Regions from separate parts of the Mesorhizobium sp. M7A.F.Ca.US.010.02.1.1 genome, predicted to be linked through region 2. Evidence: predicted binding sites of a transcription regulator. Region 2 holds the regulator's gene; the other holds the start of a gene.
The links. Region 2 encodes LexA, which represses DNA repair genes until DNA is damaged. Its sites were predicted from a motif close to TGTTCNNNNTGTGTTCNG; they were not measured.

Region 1: the regulator LexA is predicted to act here: its motif matches at 4,708-4,725, upstream of recA (recombinase RecA).

The regions. Positions count from the first base shown of each region.
Region 1 covers NZ_RZRV01000006.1:14,507-22,560, reverse strand. Annotated here, with positions in the region: partial or broken gene EOA19_RS08225 (demethoxyubiquinone hydroxylase family protein) at 1-579, shown strand, start outside; gene alaS (alanine--tRNA ligase) at 586-3,252, opposite strand; gene recA (recombinase RecA) at 3,550-4,650, opposite strand; gene EOA19_RS08210 (carbohydrate kinase family protein) at 4,931-5,875, shown strand; gene EOA19_RS08205 (pseudouridine-5'-phosphate glycosidase) at 5,951-6,868, shown strand; gene EOA19_RS08195 (TfoX/Sxy family protein) at 7,074-7,397, opposite strand; gene EOA19_RS08190 (GFA family protein) at 7,489-7,986, shown strand; gene sufA (Fe-S cluster assembly scaffold SufA) at 8,020-8,054, opposite strand, start outside.
Region 2 covers NZ_RZRV01000008.1:171,958-180,011, reverse strand. Annotated here, with positions in the region: gene kynA (tryptophan 2,3-dioxygenase) at 1-542, shown strand, start outside; gene kynU (kynureninase) at 622-1,869, shown strand; gene lexA (transcriptional repressor LexA) at 2,281-3,021, shown strand; gene EOA19_RS11375 (ComEC/Rec2 family competence protein) at 3,015-5,465, opposite strand; gene gltX (glutamate--tRNA ligase) at 5,567-7,000, shown strand; gene gltA (citrate synthase) at 7,186-8,054, shown strand, end outside.

The sequences.
Region 1 (8,054 bases), on a different contig from region 2:
GATGATCTTTCTCACCAGGACGCACTCACGGTCGCCAGAATAGTCCGAGTGAACCACGCCGGCGAGTTCGGGGCGATCCGAATCTATTCGGCGCAGATTCTTGTCGCCAAGCGCTTTTGGCCAGATTGCGTGCCGTCCTTGTCGGAGATGCTTGGGCACGAGCGCAATCACTGTGCCGCCTTCCGTGCCGCCATGCCGTAGCGGCAGTCGCGACCGTGCCGGGTGATGCAATTCTGGAGCTGGGGCGGCTGGCTGCTGGGTTTTCTGACCGCCCTGCTCGGACCGCAAGGCATCTGGGCCTGCACCGCAGCGGTCGAAGCGGCGGTGCATCGCCATCTCGACGATCAGCTGTTTTTCCTCGCCGAACGCGATGGCGAACTGCACGGCATCATCCTAGCGATCCGCGAGGAAGAGCTTGCCCATCTCCATCACGCCGAGGAGCAGCTGAAATCGCCTGGACCGCTGCTCAACCTTTTGCGGTCGACGATCTCGGTCGCCACGGACAGCCTGATCTGGCTGTCCACCTGGGGCGATTCCAGCAGAATGACGCATGCGCTGAAAGCGGCAAAGCGTCCCTGATGAACGCTAGGCTGCTTCCAGCGCAGCCCTTACCGCGGCGATCGCGTCGGCCGCTTTGGAAGCATCGGGGCCACCGGCTTGTGCCATGTCGGGCCGACCGCCGCCGCCCTGCCCGCCCAATGCGGCGGAGGCCACGCGCACCAGATCGACGGCGCTGAAGCGGCCGATGAGGTCGTCGGTGACGGCCACCACGACGCTTGCCTTGTTGTCTTCGCCGGCGCCGACGAAGACGACGACGCCGGAGCCGAGCGAGCTCTTGCCGGCATCGGCCAGCGGCTTCAAATCCTTCGGCGAGACACCGGAGACCGTCTTGCCGAGGAAGCCGACACCGGCGACCGTCTCATTGGCGGCTGGAGCATCGGCTGACGATCCCCCGCCCAGCGCCAGCTTCTTGCGCGCCTCGGTCAATTCCTTCTCGAGCTTCTTGCGCTCTTCGAGCAGCGTCTCGACGCGCGCCGGCACATCGGCCGGCGAAATCTTGAGCACGGCCGCCGTCGCCTTCAAACGCCGGTCCTGCTCGTCGAGATGTTTGCGCGCGGCTTCGCCGGTCAGCGCCTCGATGCGGCGCACGCCGGCGGCGACCGCGCTGTCCGACACGACACGCACCAGGCCGATATCGCCGGTCGCCCGGACATGCGTGCCACCGCAGAGCTCGACCGAATAGGGCCGGTTGGCCTTGGCGCCATGCACGCCGGTGCCCATCGACACGACGCGCACTTCGTCGCCATATTTCTCGCCGAACAGCGCCATGGCGCCTTCGGCAATGGCATCGTCGACCGACATCAGGCGCGTGGACACCGGGCCGTTCTGGACGACGATCTCGTTGGCCATGCGCTCGACCTCTTCGAGGTCTTCCGGTGAAATGGGCTTGTTGTGCGAAATGTCGAAGCGCAGACGCTCCGGCGCCACCAGCGAGCCCTTCTGCGCGACATGGCTGCCCAGCACCTCGCGCAGAGCCTCATGGATCAAATGCGTCGCGGAATGGTTGGCGCGCAACCTGGAGCGGCGCGCATGATCTACCTTCAGTTCGACGGCGGCGCCCGTCTTGACCGTGCCGCTGGCAACCTTGCCGATATGCACGAACAGCCCGTCGGCCTTCTTCTGCGTGTCGGAAACCTCGATCGAGAACCCTTCGCCGGAGATGACACCGGTGTCACCCATCTGGCCGCCGGACTCGGCATAGAACGGCGTCTGGTTGACGACGATCGCCACCGCGTCGCCCTTGCCGGCGCTGTCGACGGTCTTGCCGTCCCTGACCAGCGCCTGGATGATGCCTTCGGCAGCTTCAGTCTCATATCCGAGGAACTCGGTGGCGCCGGCCTTCTCGCGCACGGAGAACCAGATGGTCTCGGTCGCCGCGTCGCCGGACCCGGCCCAGTGCTTGCGCGCCTCGGCCTTCTGCTGCTCCATCGCATTGGTGAAGCCGGCAAGATCGACCGAGATGCTGCGCTGGCGCAGCGCGTCCTGTGTCAAATCGAGCGGGAAGCCATAGGTGTCGTAGAGCTTGAAGGCCGTCTCGCCATCCAGCATGTCGCCGGCATGAAGCGTTTCGGTCGCCTCCGAAAGCAGGCCGAGGCCGCGCACCAGCGTCTTGCGAAACCTGGTCTCCTCGAGCTTCAGCGTCTCGGTGATCAACTGTTCGCCGCGCAGCAGTTCCGGATAGGCCTGACCCATTTCGCGCACCAGCGCCGGCACCAGCTTCCACATCAGCGGTTCGTTGGCACCGAGCAACTGCGCATGACGCATGGCGCGGCGCATGATGCGGCGCAGGACATAGCCACGGCCTTCGTTCGAAGGCAGCACGCCATCGGCGACCAGGAAGGAGGACGAGCGCAGATGATCGGCAATGACCCGGTAGGACGCGACAGTCTCCTTGTCGGGACCATGCCCGATCGCGGACGAGGCCGCGTCGATCAGGTGACGGAACAGATCGGTCTCGAAGACGCTTTCCACCCCTTGCAGGATGGACGCCATGCGCTCCAGGCCCATGCCGGTGTCGATCGAGGGGCGCGGCAGGTCGATCCGCTCCTCCTTCGTCACCTGTTCATACTGCATGAACACCAGGTTCCAGAATTCCAGGAAACGGTCGCCATCCTCCTCCGGGCTGCCGGGAGGGCCGCCCCAGATGTGTTCGCCGCGGTCGATGAAGATCTCCGAACACGGACCGCACGGGCCGGTGTCGCCCATCGCCCAGAAATTGTCCGATGTCGCGATGCGAATGATGCGGTCGTCGGAAAACCCGGCGATCTTCTTCCAGAAACCGGCCGCCTCGTCGTCCGTATGATAGACGGTGACCAGCAGCTTGTCCTTGTTCAGCCCGAACTCCCTGGTGATCAGGTTCCAGGCAAGCTCGATGGCGCGCTCCTTGAAGTAGTCGCCAAAGGAAAAATTGCCGAGCATCTCGAAGAAGGTCAGATGGCGCGCGGTGTAGCCGACATTGTCGAGGTCGTTGTGCTTGCCGCCGGCGCGCACGCTCTTCTGGGCGGTCGAAGCGCGCGAATAGGGCCGCTTCTCCAAACCGGTGAAGACATTCTTGAACTGCACCATGCCGGCGTTGGTGAACATCAGTGTCGGATCGTTGCGCGGCACCAGCGGGCTCGACGCGACGATCTCGTGACCCTCCTTGCGGAAGTAGTCGAGAAATGTCGACCGGATCTCGTTCACGCCACTCATGAATGCTGCCTTTTCGGAAGAGCCGCCGGCAAACCGGCGGAAATGGGCTCTGCGTTTTTAGAAGATTAGGACTTGGCCTTTTAGCCGCCGCGCCTCACCCTGTCCAGAAACACGGAATTGGTCCAATCCACGGCCTTTGCGGCCATTCGAACCGGGCCTGTTTTCGCCGCCAAACGCAAAACCGCCGGCACTGGGCCGGCGGTTTCGAAACGCAATAACGCGGAACTCAATTACATAAGCCTGAGATAATAGAACGCGATTATGGCCGAACTCCGGCCGGCATCGCGCACGAAGCTGTTACATGGCGCCGGATTCTTCCTCGAAACCGTCGTCTTCGCCGCGCTCAGGGCCGCCATTCTCGAGGAATTTCTCGGCGATCAGCCCGGCATTCTGCCTGATCGACAACTCGATCTCGCGTGCCGTGTCGGGATTGTCACGCAGGAACAGCTTGGCATTTTCGCGGCCCTGGCCGAGACGCTGCGAATTATAAGAAAACCAGGCGCCAGACTTCTCGACAATACCGGCCTTGACCCCGAGATCGACCAGTTCGCCGGTTTTGGACACGCCCTCACCAAACATGATGTCGAATTCGACCACCTTGAAGGGCGGCGCCAGCTTGTTCTTGACCACCTTGACGCGGGTCTGGTTGCCGACAACCTCGTCGCGGTCCTTGATCGAGCCGATGCGGCGGATGTCAAGACGCACCGAAGCGTAGAATTTCAGCGCGTTGCCGCCCGTCGTGGTCTCGGGCGAACCAAACATGACGCCGATCTTCATGCGGATCTGGTTGATGAAGATGACCATGGTGTTGGAGCGCGAGATCGACGCGGTCAGCTTGCGCAGCGCCTGGCTCATCAAGCGGGCCTGCAGGCCGGGCAGCGAATCGCCCATCTCACCTTCAATTTCGGCGCGTGGCGTCAGCGCCGCGACCGAATCGACCACCAGCACGTCGATGGCGCCGGAGCGCACCAGCGTGTCGCAGATTTCCAGCGCCTGCTCACCGGTGTCGGGCTGCGAGATCAGGAGGTTTTCGAGATCAACGCCAAGCTTGCGGGCATAGACCGGATCGAGCGCATGCTCGGCATCGACGAAGGCGCAGATGCCGCCCTTCTTCTGGGCTTCCGCAACGGTGTGCAGCGCCAACGTCGTCTTGCCCGAGCTTTCCGGCCCGTAGATCTCGATGATGCGGCCGCGCGGCAAGCCACCAACACCAAGCGCGATGTCTAGGCCAAGCGAGCCGGTCGGCACCGTTTCGATCTCGACGACCTGATCGTTGGCGCCGAGCCGCATGATCGAGCCCTTGCCGAAAGCCCGCTCGATCTGCGACAGCGCCGCATCCAGAGCCTTTGATTTGTCCACTGCCTTGTCCTCTACCAGCCGCAAAGAATTCTGAGCCATGATACATCACCCCTTGGTCGTCAATGAAGGCCGGACAATCCGTAATCCCTGCCTATTTGTACCTTTTTTGTTCTCATTTGGCAAGAGGGGTCAAATATCTGAAAAACAAACAATATCCGGATTTGTTCTTTTTTTGTCCAAGGATTCGATCAGGGATGCACCACACGTTGGGCCAGACGGCTCGGTTGTTTCGATCTGCAGAATCGCCGCCTTGCATGCGAAGCTCCGTTGCACAGCCTAGCGCTTGTGCGGCTGGAATAACAAAGGTCATATCGCCGGCATGCTGAAATCCGCGAAAATACTGGCCGTAGGCGGCGCCCATATCGACCGGCGCGGCCAGGTGTCCGGCGCTTACGTGCCGGCTGCCTCCAATCCCGGCACGATGCGCGAGGATGTCGGCGGCGGGGTCTTCAACGCTTTGCGCAGTGCGGTGCGGCGCGGCGTCTCCGCGTCGCTCATATCGGTTCGCGGCGGCGATGCCGCTGCCGACACCGTTTCGCGAGCCATTGCCGAGGCAGGCATTACCGACCTGTCGGCGGTCTTCCTCGACCGCACGACACCGAGCTACACGGCGCTGATCGACAGCGAAGGCGAGCTGATCGTCGGCTTTGCCGACATGGCGCTCTATGATTTGGCGTTTCCCAAGCAGATCAGGCGCTCCAAGGTGCGGGAGGTGATCGCTGCCGCCGATGCGATCCTGTGCGACGCCAACCTGCCCTCTTCGGCGCTGGAACGGCTGGTCGCGCTCGCCACGGGCAAGCCGGTTTTCGCCATTGCAATTTCGCCTGCCAAGGTAACGCGGCTGATACCGGTGCTGAAGGAGCTCTCGCTCGTCTTCATGAACCGGCGCGAGGCCATGGTGCTGGCCGGCGTCGCCGCGACTGCCACGGAGCGCGAGGTCGTCGACGGGTTGCGATGCAGCGGCCTCGTCAGCGGCGTGGTGACGGCGGGCAGCGAGCCCATGCTGGGCTTCGATGAAGCCGGCGCCTTCTCGATCCTGCCGCCGCCGCCAAGAAAGGTCGCTGACGTCACCGGGGCCGGCGATGCCCTGGCGGGCGCAACGGTCGCTGCTTTGCTGCGCGGACTGCCCCTGCGGTCAGCACTGCGCGAAGGCATTGCCGGGGCGACGCTTGCCATCGAAAGCGCCAACGCCGTTCCGGAGTTCACCGCGGCTGATTTCACTGAGGCATTGGCTCTTGTGCCGGATGCCAGGGAAGTGGCATGAGACCGGCAAATTCATAGTGCCACGATGTTGCCTGATGTCCCGACGGACGCGCTGCATTCCGGATTGGAGACCCTGATGACCCCTGAGACCGCCCGCCCCTTCATCGACATCCACGCGCCGGTGGCGCAGGCCCTGGCTGCCGGGCGGCCGGTGGTGGCGCTGGAAAGCACCATCATCACCCATGGCATGCCCTACCCCGACAATGGCGCCATGGCGGCCGATGTCGAAAAGATCATCACCGACGGCGGCGCCGTGCCGGCGACCATCGCCGTGGTTGGCGGCCGCATAAAGATCGGGCTTTCGGACGGCGAGCGCGAATCGCTGGCGATGACGGGCGACGCCATGAAACTGTCGCGCGCCGATCTCGGTTTTGCCGTGGCGCAAGGGCGCACCGGTGGCACCACGGTCGCCGCCACGATGATCGCGGCGCATATGGTCGGCATAAAAGTGTTCGCCACCGGCGGCATCGGCGGCGTGCACAAGGGCGCCGAAAAGAGTTTTGACATTTCCGCCGATCTCGACGAGCTGGCGCGCACCCCGGTCATCGTCGTCTCGGCCGGCGCCAAGGCGATCCTCGACATCGAAAAGACGCTGGAGGTGCTGGAAACACGCGGCGTGCCGGTGATCGGCCATGGCTGCGAGACGATGCCAGCCTTCTGGTCGCGACATTCGCCATTCCGCGCGCCGCTGACCTTGCACGAGCCGGAAGAGATCGCGCATTTCTACCAGACGAGGGCAGCGCTGGGGCTCGCCGGCGGCATGCTGATTGCCAATCCGGTGCCGGAAAACCATGAAATCCCGGCTGAGGAGATGGCGGGCTATATCGACGCCGCGCAGAAGGCCGCAGAAGCGCTCAACGTGACCGGCAAGGCGGTGACACCGTTCTTGCTGTCGAAAATCCTCGAACTGACCGGCGGCCGGAGCCTCAAGACCAACATCGCGCTGGTGGAAAACAACGCGCGGCTGGCGGCACGGATTGCGAAGGCGTTGTAGGCCAACGTCGGCGGGACAGCACCCCCCTCTGTCCTGCCGGACATCTCCCCCGCAAGGGGGGAGATCGAATGTCGTCAACGCCTCTGCCAATCTTCAACGTTGAAAAAAGCAGGCAGACGGTGAAACCGCCAATCTCCCCCCTTGCGGGGGAGATGGCCGGCAGGCCAGAGGGGGGTGGTGTCCCTCGACCGTCCCAAGGCTGGCATCACTTCCCCGCCCGCCGTCCAGCCGCATACGCCCGCCGTACCCAGGCCGCCATCTCGTCGGGATCATCGAAAGCGCTGTCGGGAACGCCCCAGTAGGGCATGGCGACCAGCTTGCCGTGGCGCGAGCCGGTATAGGTCCATTGCGTGCAGCCGGCGGCCTCGAACTCGGGCGCGCTTTGCTCGTCGGCCTTCAGCATCAACTCACCGCGCAGCACGATGGCGACGATGACACCGTCGAAATAGATGCCCTTGCCGCCGAACAGTTTGCGGATGCTGACAGGGCCGAGGCCCTCGAACAGTTCGGCGATGCGTTCATTGTCCATGCCGCGATCATGTCACCGGCGTTTGGCCTTGTCATCGCCGCAACCAAAATCATGCTGACAGGTTGTGTGAGGTCGATCGGAGTTTCCCGCCATGCCCGTCCTGCTCAAAGGGTCCTGCCGCTGCAATGCCGTGCGTTTCGAGGTGGAGAGCCACACGCCGGCGCCATTCATGCTGTGCTACTGCTCGATCTGCCGCAAGCAGCAGGGCGGCGGCGGGTTTGCCATCAATCTCGGTGCGGACAACGAAACACTGAACATCAGGGGCAAGCGCAGCCTCGGCGTCTTTCGGGCGGAGATCGAGGATGACGAGCATCCGCATTGCGAAATCTCGAGCGGCGAGCGCAATTTCTGCAAGAAATGCGGGGCGGCCCTTTGGCTCTACGACCCGACATGGCCGGAACTGGTGCATCCCTTCGCCTCGGCGGTCGACAGCGATTTACCCATTCCGCCAAGCAAGGTGCACCTGATGCTGAAATACAAGGCGAACTGGGTGGAGCCGGAGGTTGGCAAGCATGACAAGGTCTTCGACGTCTATCCCGAGGAATCGATCGTCGACTGGCACAAGCGGACGGGCATGTGGGTGGATTAGCCTTCTTCGTCCCGTTTACGGGGCGAAGGAAGATCAGGCCGAGGCGCGTGCTTCTGCCAGCGCCTTCA
Region 2 (8,054 bases):
ACGTGCTGCGGACGATGACGCCCAGCGAATACACCGAGTTCCGCGACGCGCTCGGCCAGTCCTCGGGTTTCCAGTCCTGGCAGTATCGCGCCATCGAGTTCATGGCCGGCAACCGAAACCTGGCAATGCTCGGGCCGCACAAGCATCGGCCCGACCTGAGCGGGAAGCTGGAAGCGATCCTGGCCGAGCCGTCGCTCTATGACGAGGCTCTGCTGCTTTTGGCGCGCAACGGATTCGACATCGGTGCCGATGCCAGGCGCACGGACTGGCGTGAGACGCGAACCGAGAATGAAGAGGTGCTGGTCGCCTGGCAGACCATCTACCGCGATCCGCAGCGCTACTGGATGTTCTACGAACTGGCCGAGAAGCTGGTCGACTTCGAGGACTACTTCCGCCGCTGGCGCTTCAACCACGTCACCACGGTGGAGCGCATCATCGGCCTGAAACGCGGCACCGGCGGCACGTCGGGTGCTTCGTATCTGAAGAAAATGCTCGAGGTCGTGCTGTTCCCGGAGCTGTGGACGGTCCGCACCCGGCTCTGACGTCGAAATGAAAACAGGCACACCGAGGGGACGCGCTGTGGCGGAAAACCCTTCGCGAACAACCGGGGACTGACCGACCATGAGTGGAATTCCTGATCTCGCCGCAGTCGAAGCGATGGATGCCACGGATCCGCTGCGGGCCATGCGCGACCGTTTCATTCTGCCGGAGGGGATGATCTATCTCGACGGCAATTCACTGGGGGCAGCGTCTCATGCCGTTTTCAGCGAGCTGCAGCAGGCGGCGACCCAAGAATGGGCCCAGGATCTCATCCGAGCTTGGAACACGGCCGGATGGTTCGAGATGCCAATCGAACTCGGCGACCAGCTCGGACGCCTGATAGGAGCCGCGGCCGGCCAGACCGTTGTCTGCGACACGACATCGACCAACATCTACAAGGTGCTGCACGCGGCGATGGAGATGCGGCCCGGCCGGTCGGCCATCGTCGCCGAAGGTGACAGTTTTCCCACCGACCTGTACATCGCCGAAGGCGTGGCCTCGACCCGGGATGGCGTCCTGCTGCGCCTCGCGGGTGTCGACGCGCCGACCATCGAAGAGCTGATCGACGAAAACGTCGCGGTGGTGCTGGTCAATCACGTCAATTACAAATCGGGTGAACTGCGCGACATGGCGGCGCTGACGCGCAAAGCTCATGCGGCCGGAGCGCTGATCGTCTGGGATCTTTGCCACACCGCCGGCGCCCTGCCCGTCGAGCTCGATCACGCAAATGCCGATTTCGCCATCGGCTGCACCTACAAGTACCTCAACGGCGGTCCGGGCGCACCGGCCTTCATCTATGCCGCGCAGCGCCACCACGGCGATATCAGCCAGCCGCTCAGCGGCTGGTGCGGCCATGCGCGGCCCTTTGCCTTCGAACGGGGTTATGTTGCCGGCACCGGCATCCGCCGCTTTTTGTGCGGCACTCAGCCGATCCTGTCGATGCGGGCGCTCAAAGGCGCGCTTGCCATCTGGAATGACGTCGACATGGCGGCATTGCGAAAGAAGAGTGTCGCGTTGACAGAACTGTTCATCCAGCTCGTCGAAGCCAGGTGCGGCGCCTACGGTCTCACGCTGGAGACCACCCGCGACGCGACCAGGCGCGGCAGCCAGGTGTCGTTCCTTCACGATCACGGCTATCAAATCATGCGGGCGCTGATCGAGCGCGGCGTCATCGGTGATTTTCGTGCGCCATCGACCATCCGTTTCGGCTTCACGCCGCTCTATGTCGGCTACAAGGATGTGTGGCTGGCGGTTGAGGTGCTGGAGGATATTCTGCGCACGGGCGCATGGAAGGACCGCCGTTTCGCGGTCAAGGAAGCCGTTACCTGACGCAACGATCCCCGCGATCCACCGCCGCCGCCCTCACTGCCTGGCAGATGACGGAGGGCTGAATTTCCAGCCACAAATGCCAACAGACGTTGGCGTTTTGGCTCCGTTTCGTTCACGGCAAACGAACGTCCCGAAGATTGATATCGTCCTTTGTGGAGGTCGATAGACTGATAATGCCAAGCCTTGGGTCGAGGATGAGCCACAGGTCATTAACCATAATAATTTCAATGTGAGCAGGCGCATCGCCGTGCCTAGCGCCTGTTGATCGCGACCCGCTGGCAAGCGCCAAATAATTTCAGCAGCCTTAACAAATTCATTAAACTTTAAACGGTTGCAGAACACAACTGGAACAGATAGGGTTTGTTCTGGGTTTGTTTTTCGATTCTGGTTTCAGGTAACCTGGGGGCCGCCATGCTGACGCGCAAGCAACATGAACTGCTGATGTTCATCCATGAACGCCTGAAGGAGAGCGGCATTCCGCCATCCTTCGACGAGATGAAGGAGGCGCTTGACCTTGCCTCCAAATCCGGGATTCATCGGCTGATCACCGCACTTGAGGAGCGCGGCTTTATTCGCCGGTTGCCCAACCGGGCACGCGCGCTGGAAGTGCTGCGATTGCCGGACTCGATCGCGCCCGGTCTCAACGCGGCAAAGAAGTTTTCGCCAAGCGTCATCCAGGGCAGTCTCGGTCAGGGTGGCGCCCTTGGCCGGCAGATCAAGCCGGCGCCTTCGCGGATGCCCTCGCCCGGCAATGATGACGATGCGGTCTCCGCCGTGTCGATCCCGGTCATGGGCCGTATCGCCGCCGGTGTGCCGATCGATGCCATCCAGCATCAGACGCATTCGATCTCGGTGCCGCCGGATATGATCATGGGCGGCGCCCACTATGCGCTGGAGGTCAAGGGTGACTCGATGATCGAGGCCGGCATCTTCGATGGCGACACCGTCATAATCCGCAACGCCGACACCGCCCAGCCAGGCGAGATCATCGTGGCGCTGGTCGATGAAGAGGAAGCGACGCTGAAGCGGTTCCGCCGCAAGGGCGCTTCGATTGCTCTCGAAGCCGCCAATCCGGCCTATGAAACCCGTATTTTCGGCCCGGACAGGGTCAAGGTGCAAGGCAAGCTCGTCGGCCTGATCCGCCGCTACTGAGGCGGCTGTGGGTTGGCCGCTGGCTTCTCCGGTTTCTTGAAGGGTGCCAGCCCCCTTGCCTCACGAGAGTATTTGCGTTGCGTGTGCCAGGGCCGATATGGGCTGTCCACCGCGAAGCTGATCGTCGCCGGCGTGGTCGCCGATTGGCGATCGAAGAAGACCGCGGCACTGCCTTTGCGAGCCAGTTGCCGCTTGGTGATGACGAGAACCAGCGGATTGTGACAGGCGTCATACGCGGTGGCGTCATTGATGACGATCAGCTCGGCGAAGCCGCAGGCTTTCCAGGCGTCCTTGCGGTCCTCGACATAGGCAATGATCGCACCGGACATGTGCCTGGCCACGCAAACGCCTGAGGAGCAATAGAACGGCGATCCCAGCGGCAGATCAACGGCATCCGCGACATCGAATTGCCCATCGCTGTTGTCGAACACCTCTGGCACGACGATGGTTTCTGATGTCAGGGCGCGTTTCCAGTTGTCGACGGTGAATTCGTTCGGCCGTTCCCGGCTGACGGCAAGCTCGCCGCCACCGATCGGCAACGCCACCAGCCGGGCGTCTTCCGAGATTAGCACATCCGGCGTGCGCGTATCCGAGACGGTCAGCAAGCCTGCCAGCGCGAATGGCAGAGCAGCGAGCCGCAGCCAAGTTGTCGCCATTGTCGCGATGACCAGGGCAATTGCCACCAACAGGACCGACTGCTGCGAAATCAGCCCGACCCCATCGACAGGCGAACGCTCGGAGATCCAGCCTGATATGGCAATCATCATCGTCAGGCCCTTACCCATCAGGTAGAGAGCCGGCCAATCCAATCCGAAAGGCATCAACAGCGCGCTGGCGACGGCCAGGAACATGACGACGGTGACGATCGGCATTACCGCGAGATTGGCAAACAGGCTGAGCGGCGAGACACGCTGAAAATGCCAGATGGCAAACAGCGTCGTCGCGCTTCCCGCGATGATCGAGGTCATGGCAAGGCCGGTTGCCGCCAGCAGGAATTTTCGCGTCAGGAAACCGGGCACGGATCGCTTTGGCGGCGGCGGTCTTGCTTTTCCCGCGCGGTGATCCGCCCAGCCGGCATAGGCGCCGACCAGAGCCGCGGTCGCGGCGAACGACATCTGAAAACTCGGGCCGACCACCTCATGCGGCGACACCACGATGACGGCGATCGCCGAGATCGCCAGATTGCGCATGGTGAGTGCTGCTCGATCGAACAGCACGGCAATCAGCATCACCGCCAGCATGATGAAGCTGCGCTCGGCGGCAACGACGACTCCAGAGATGATGAGATAGGCCGCGATCGAGAACAGCGCGGCGGCAGCGGCATACTTCTTGACCGGGCGACGCGCGGAAAAGTCGGGAAACAAGGCGAAGGCGCCGCGCAGCAATCCCATGATGGTGCCCGCGACCAGCGCCATATGCAGTCCCGAAATGGAGATGATGTGGTAGATGCCGGTACGTCGCATCGCCTCATTGATCTCATCGGGAATGCCGGCGCGCACGCCGACGATGAGCGCCGCGGCGATCTCGCCTTCGGCGCCGCCGACGCTGGCCCTGATATGGTCGGCGATGCCTTCACGGGCTTTTTCCACGCTAGAGGAAATTCGGGCCGACAGCGGCATGTCGCCATCGTCGCTAACGACAAGCTTTGGATTGCCGAGAAAGAATCCGCTGCCGCCGATGCCGGCAAAATAGCTGTCGAAGGAGAAGTCATAGCTGTCCGGCCGCACCGGCCCGGTCGGCGGCAAGAGCTTGGCATATCCGGTGATGAGGGAGCCGGCGGTCACGTCAGCCGGGATCTTGCGTGCCGAAAGCCGCACCCGTTCCGGCGCATAGCGCAGTTTCGGTCTTGCGGTCGATGTCACGTCGATGGTCAGCCGGATACGGCCGGTTTCCATCCGGTCGAGCGAGACGACGCGGCCGGTGACTTGCGTCGAAATTTCCGAGCCCAACATTTGTGTGCCCGCACGCCACGTCTCGACCTTGGCAGCAAGCAGTCCTAGGGCGCACAAAAGTGCCGCCATGAAACACAGATGGGTCTTTGGCCATGAGCGCGAGACCAGCGCACAGATCCCCGTCAGAATGACAACCGCGACAGGTCTCGCAAAGTCGGGTTCAGCCGTCAGCGAAAAATAGCCGATCGCTCCGATCGCCAGGCAGACCGGCACCAGCAGGAAGGCCACGCCCCGGTCGAGTTCCAGGCTCGCCGCCGTGTTCACGCTGTGGCGCAGGCGAGGCAGTGATGTCAGGCTGATTTGCCGGCGCACGCGAACGATCCTGCCGGTTTCGGCAACAGGAACAGAGGCGGCGACATGCGCTTGTAACGGCGCTTGGCCGGGATCCGGCAGGAGGGGCGACGGCAATGGCAGAGGCGCAAAGAGGGACCGTTCGCTGACGCCGATGGCAGCGTCCTCGCCCTGATCCGAGCCCCAGCCTCGTCCAGCCATCGGGTCTGCCCCTTGCGCCCTCGACACCCTATGCTACATGAACGCCGGGCGCGCGAAAGTCCGCGCAACCGCACCCGCTTCAGATGGTTTCCGAGAGTTCCATGTCCGACAAGGTCGTCACCCGTTTTGCCCCCTCGCCCACCGGCTATCTGCACATAGGCGGCGCGCGCACGGCGCTGTTCAACTGGCTGTATGCAAAGCACACTGGCGGCACGATGCTGCTGCGCATCGAAGACACCGACCGTGAACGCTCCAATGAAGCCGCGACGGCTGCCATCCTCGACGGGCTTTCCTGGCTTGGCCTGAGCTGGGACGGCGAGCCGGTGTCACAGTTCGAGCGTGCGCCGCGCCACCGCGAGGTGGCCGAGGAGCTCGTGCGCATGGGCATGGCCTATTATTGCTATGCCACGCCAGCCGAACTGGAGGCCATGCGCGAGGCTGCCAGAGCCAAGGGGCTGCCGCCCCGCTATGACGGCCGCTGGCGCGACCGCGACCCCTCTGAGGCGCCCGCAGGCGTCAAGGGCGCCATCCGCATCAAGGCGCCGACCGAAGGCGAGACCATCGTCCATGACCGTGTCCAGGGCGAGGTGCGCTTTCCCAACAAAGATCTCGATGACTTCATCATCCTGCGTTCTGACGGCAATCCCACTTACATGCATGCCGTCGTCGTCGATGATCATGATATGGGCGTCACCCATATCATTCGCGGCGACGATCATCTGACCAATGCCGCTCGCCAGACCGTGATCTACAACGCCATGGGCTGGGACGTGCCGTCCATGTCGCATATCCCCCTGATCCACGGCGCCGATGGCGCCAAGCTGTCGAAGCGGCACGGCGCGCTTGGCGTCGAGGCCTATCGCGCCATGGGTTACCTGCCGGAGGCGCTGCTCAACTACCTGGCGCGCCTTGGCTGGAGCCATGGCGACGACGAGATCATGTCGATCAAGGATATGATCTCGTGGTTCGACATCGGCGATGTCAACAAGGGCGCGGCGCGCTTCGACTTCGCCAAGCTGGAGGCGATCAACGGCGCGCATATGCGCCGCATGAGCGATGCCGAACTGTTCGACATCTTCATCGCCACCCTGCCCTATCTCGAAGGTGGCCCGGCGATCGCCGCGCGCCTGAACGACAGCACCAAGGCGCAGTTGCTGGCAGCGCTTCCGGGCCTGAAGGAGCGCGCCAAGACACTGGTCGAGCTCGTCGATGGCGCGGCCTTCCTGTTCGCCACGCGCCCCCTGCCGATCGACGACAAGGCGGCCCTTCTGCTTACCGACGATGCCCGCAAGATCCTGCGCAGTGCTCACGAAGCTTTGAACGGGCTTGCGGGTGATGCGGGTGACTGGACAGCCGCCTCGGCGGAGGCGGCGATCCGCGAGGTGGCAGCGGCCGGCAGTCACAAGCTCGGCGCGGTGGCCCAGCCTTTGCGCGCTGCGTTGACCGGCAAAAGCACCTCGCCGGGCGTGTTCGATGTGCTCGCCGTGCTCGGCCGCGAGGAAAGCCTGGCGCGCATCTCAGATCAAATCGATTAGGAGCAAACTGGCCCAAGAAGATTGGCATTGAAAGGCGGGTTTCGCAGTGCAACATTAGGCCTTGGCCCAATCTGGCACGCACCTCCTGAAATGCGGTGGCGAATACGCGCATTGCGGTGATTTTCGACGTGTCGCTCTGCAGAATTTTGCCTTTGCCGGCATGAGGAAACAAGAAGGAGTTTGCAATGACCGAAGCTGCGAAAAAAATGGATTTGGGCGGCAAGACCCAGGAGGCCACGGCAACGCTTGCATTCGCCGGCAAGACCCATGAATTCAAGGTGCGAAGTGGTTCGGTCGGGCCTGATGTCATCGATATCGCCTCGCTCTACTCAACCACCGGCGCCTTCACTTACGATCCCGGCTTCACCTCGACGGCAAGCTGCGAGTCCGAAATCACCTTCATCGACGGCGACGCCGGCATCCTCCTGCACCGCGGCTATCCGATCGACCAGTTGGCCGAACATGGCGATTTCCTCGAGGTCTGCTATCTCCTGCTCTACGGTGAATTGCCGACCAAGGCGCAGAAGGACGACTTCGACTATCGCGTGACGCGCCACACCATGGTGCATGAGCAGATGTCGCGCTTTTTCACCGGCTTCCGCCGCGACGCGCATCCGATGGCGGTGATGTGCGGCGTGGTCGGCGCGCTGTCGGCCTTCTACCACGACTCCACCGACATCTCCGACCCCTACCAGCGCATGGTTGCCTCCATGCGGCTGATCGCCAAGATGCCGACGATCGCGGCGATGGCCTACAAATACCACATCGGCCAGCCGTTCATTTACCCGAAGAACGAGCTCAACTTCGCCGCCAACTTCCTGCACATGTGCTTTGCCGTGCCGTGCGAGGAATACAAGATCAACCCGGTGCTGGCGCGCGCCATGGAGCGCATCTTCATTTTGCACGCCGACCACGAGCAGAACGCCTCGACCTCGACCGTTCGTCTCGCCGGCTCGTCGGGCGCCAACCCGTTTGCGTGCATCGCCGCCGGTATAGCCTGCCTGTGGGGACCGGCGCATGGCGGCGCCAATGAAGCGGCGCTCAACATGCTTGG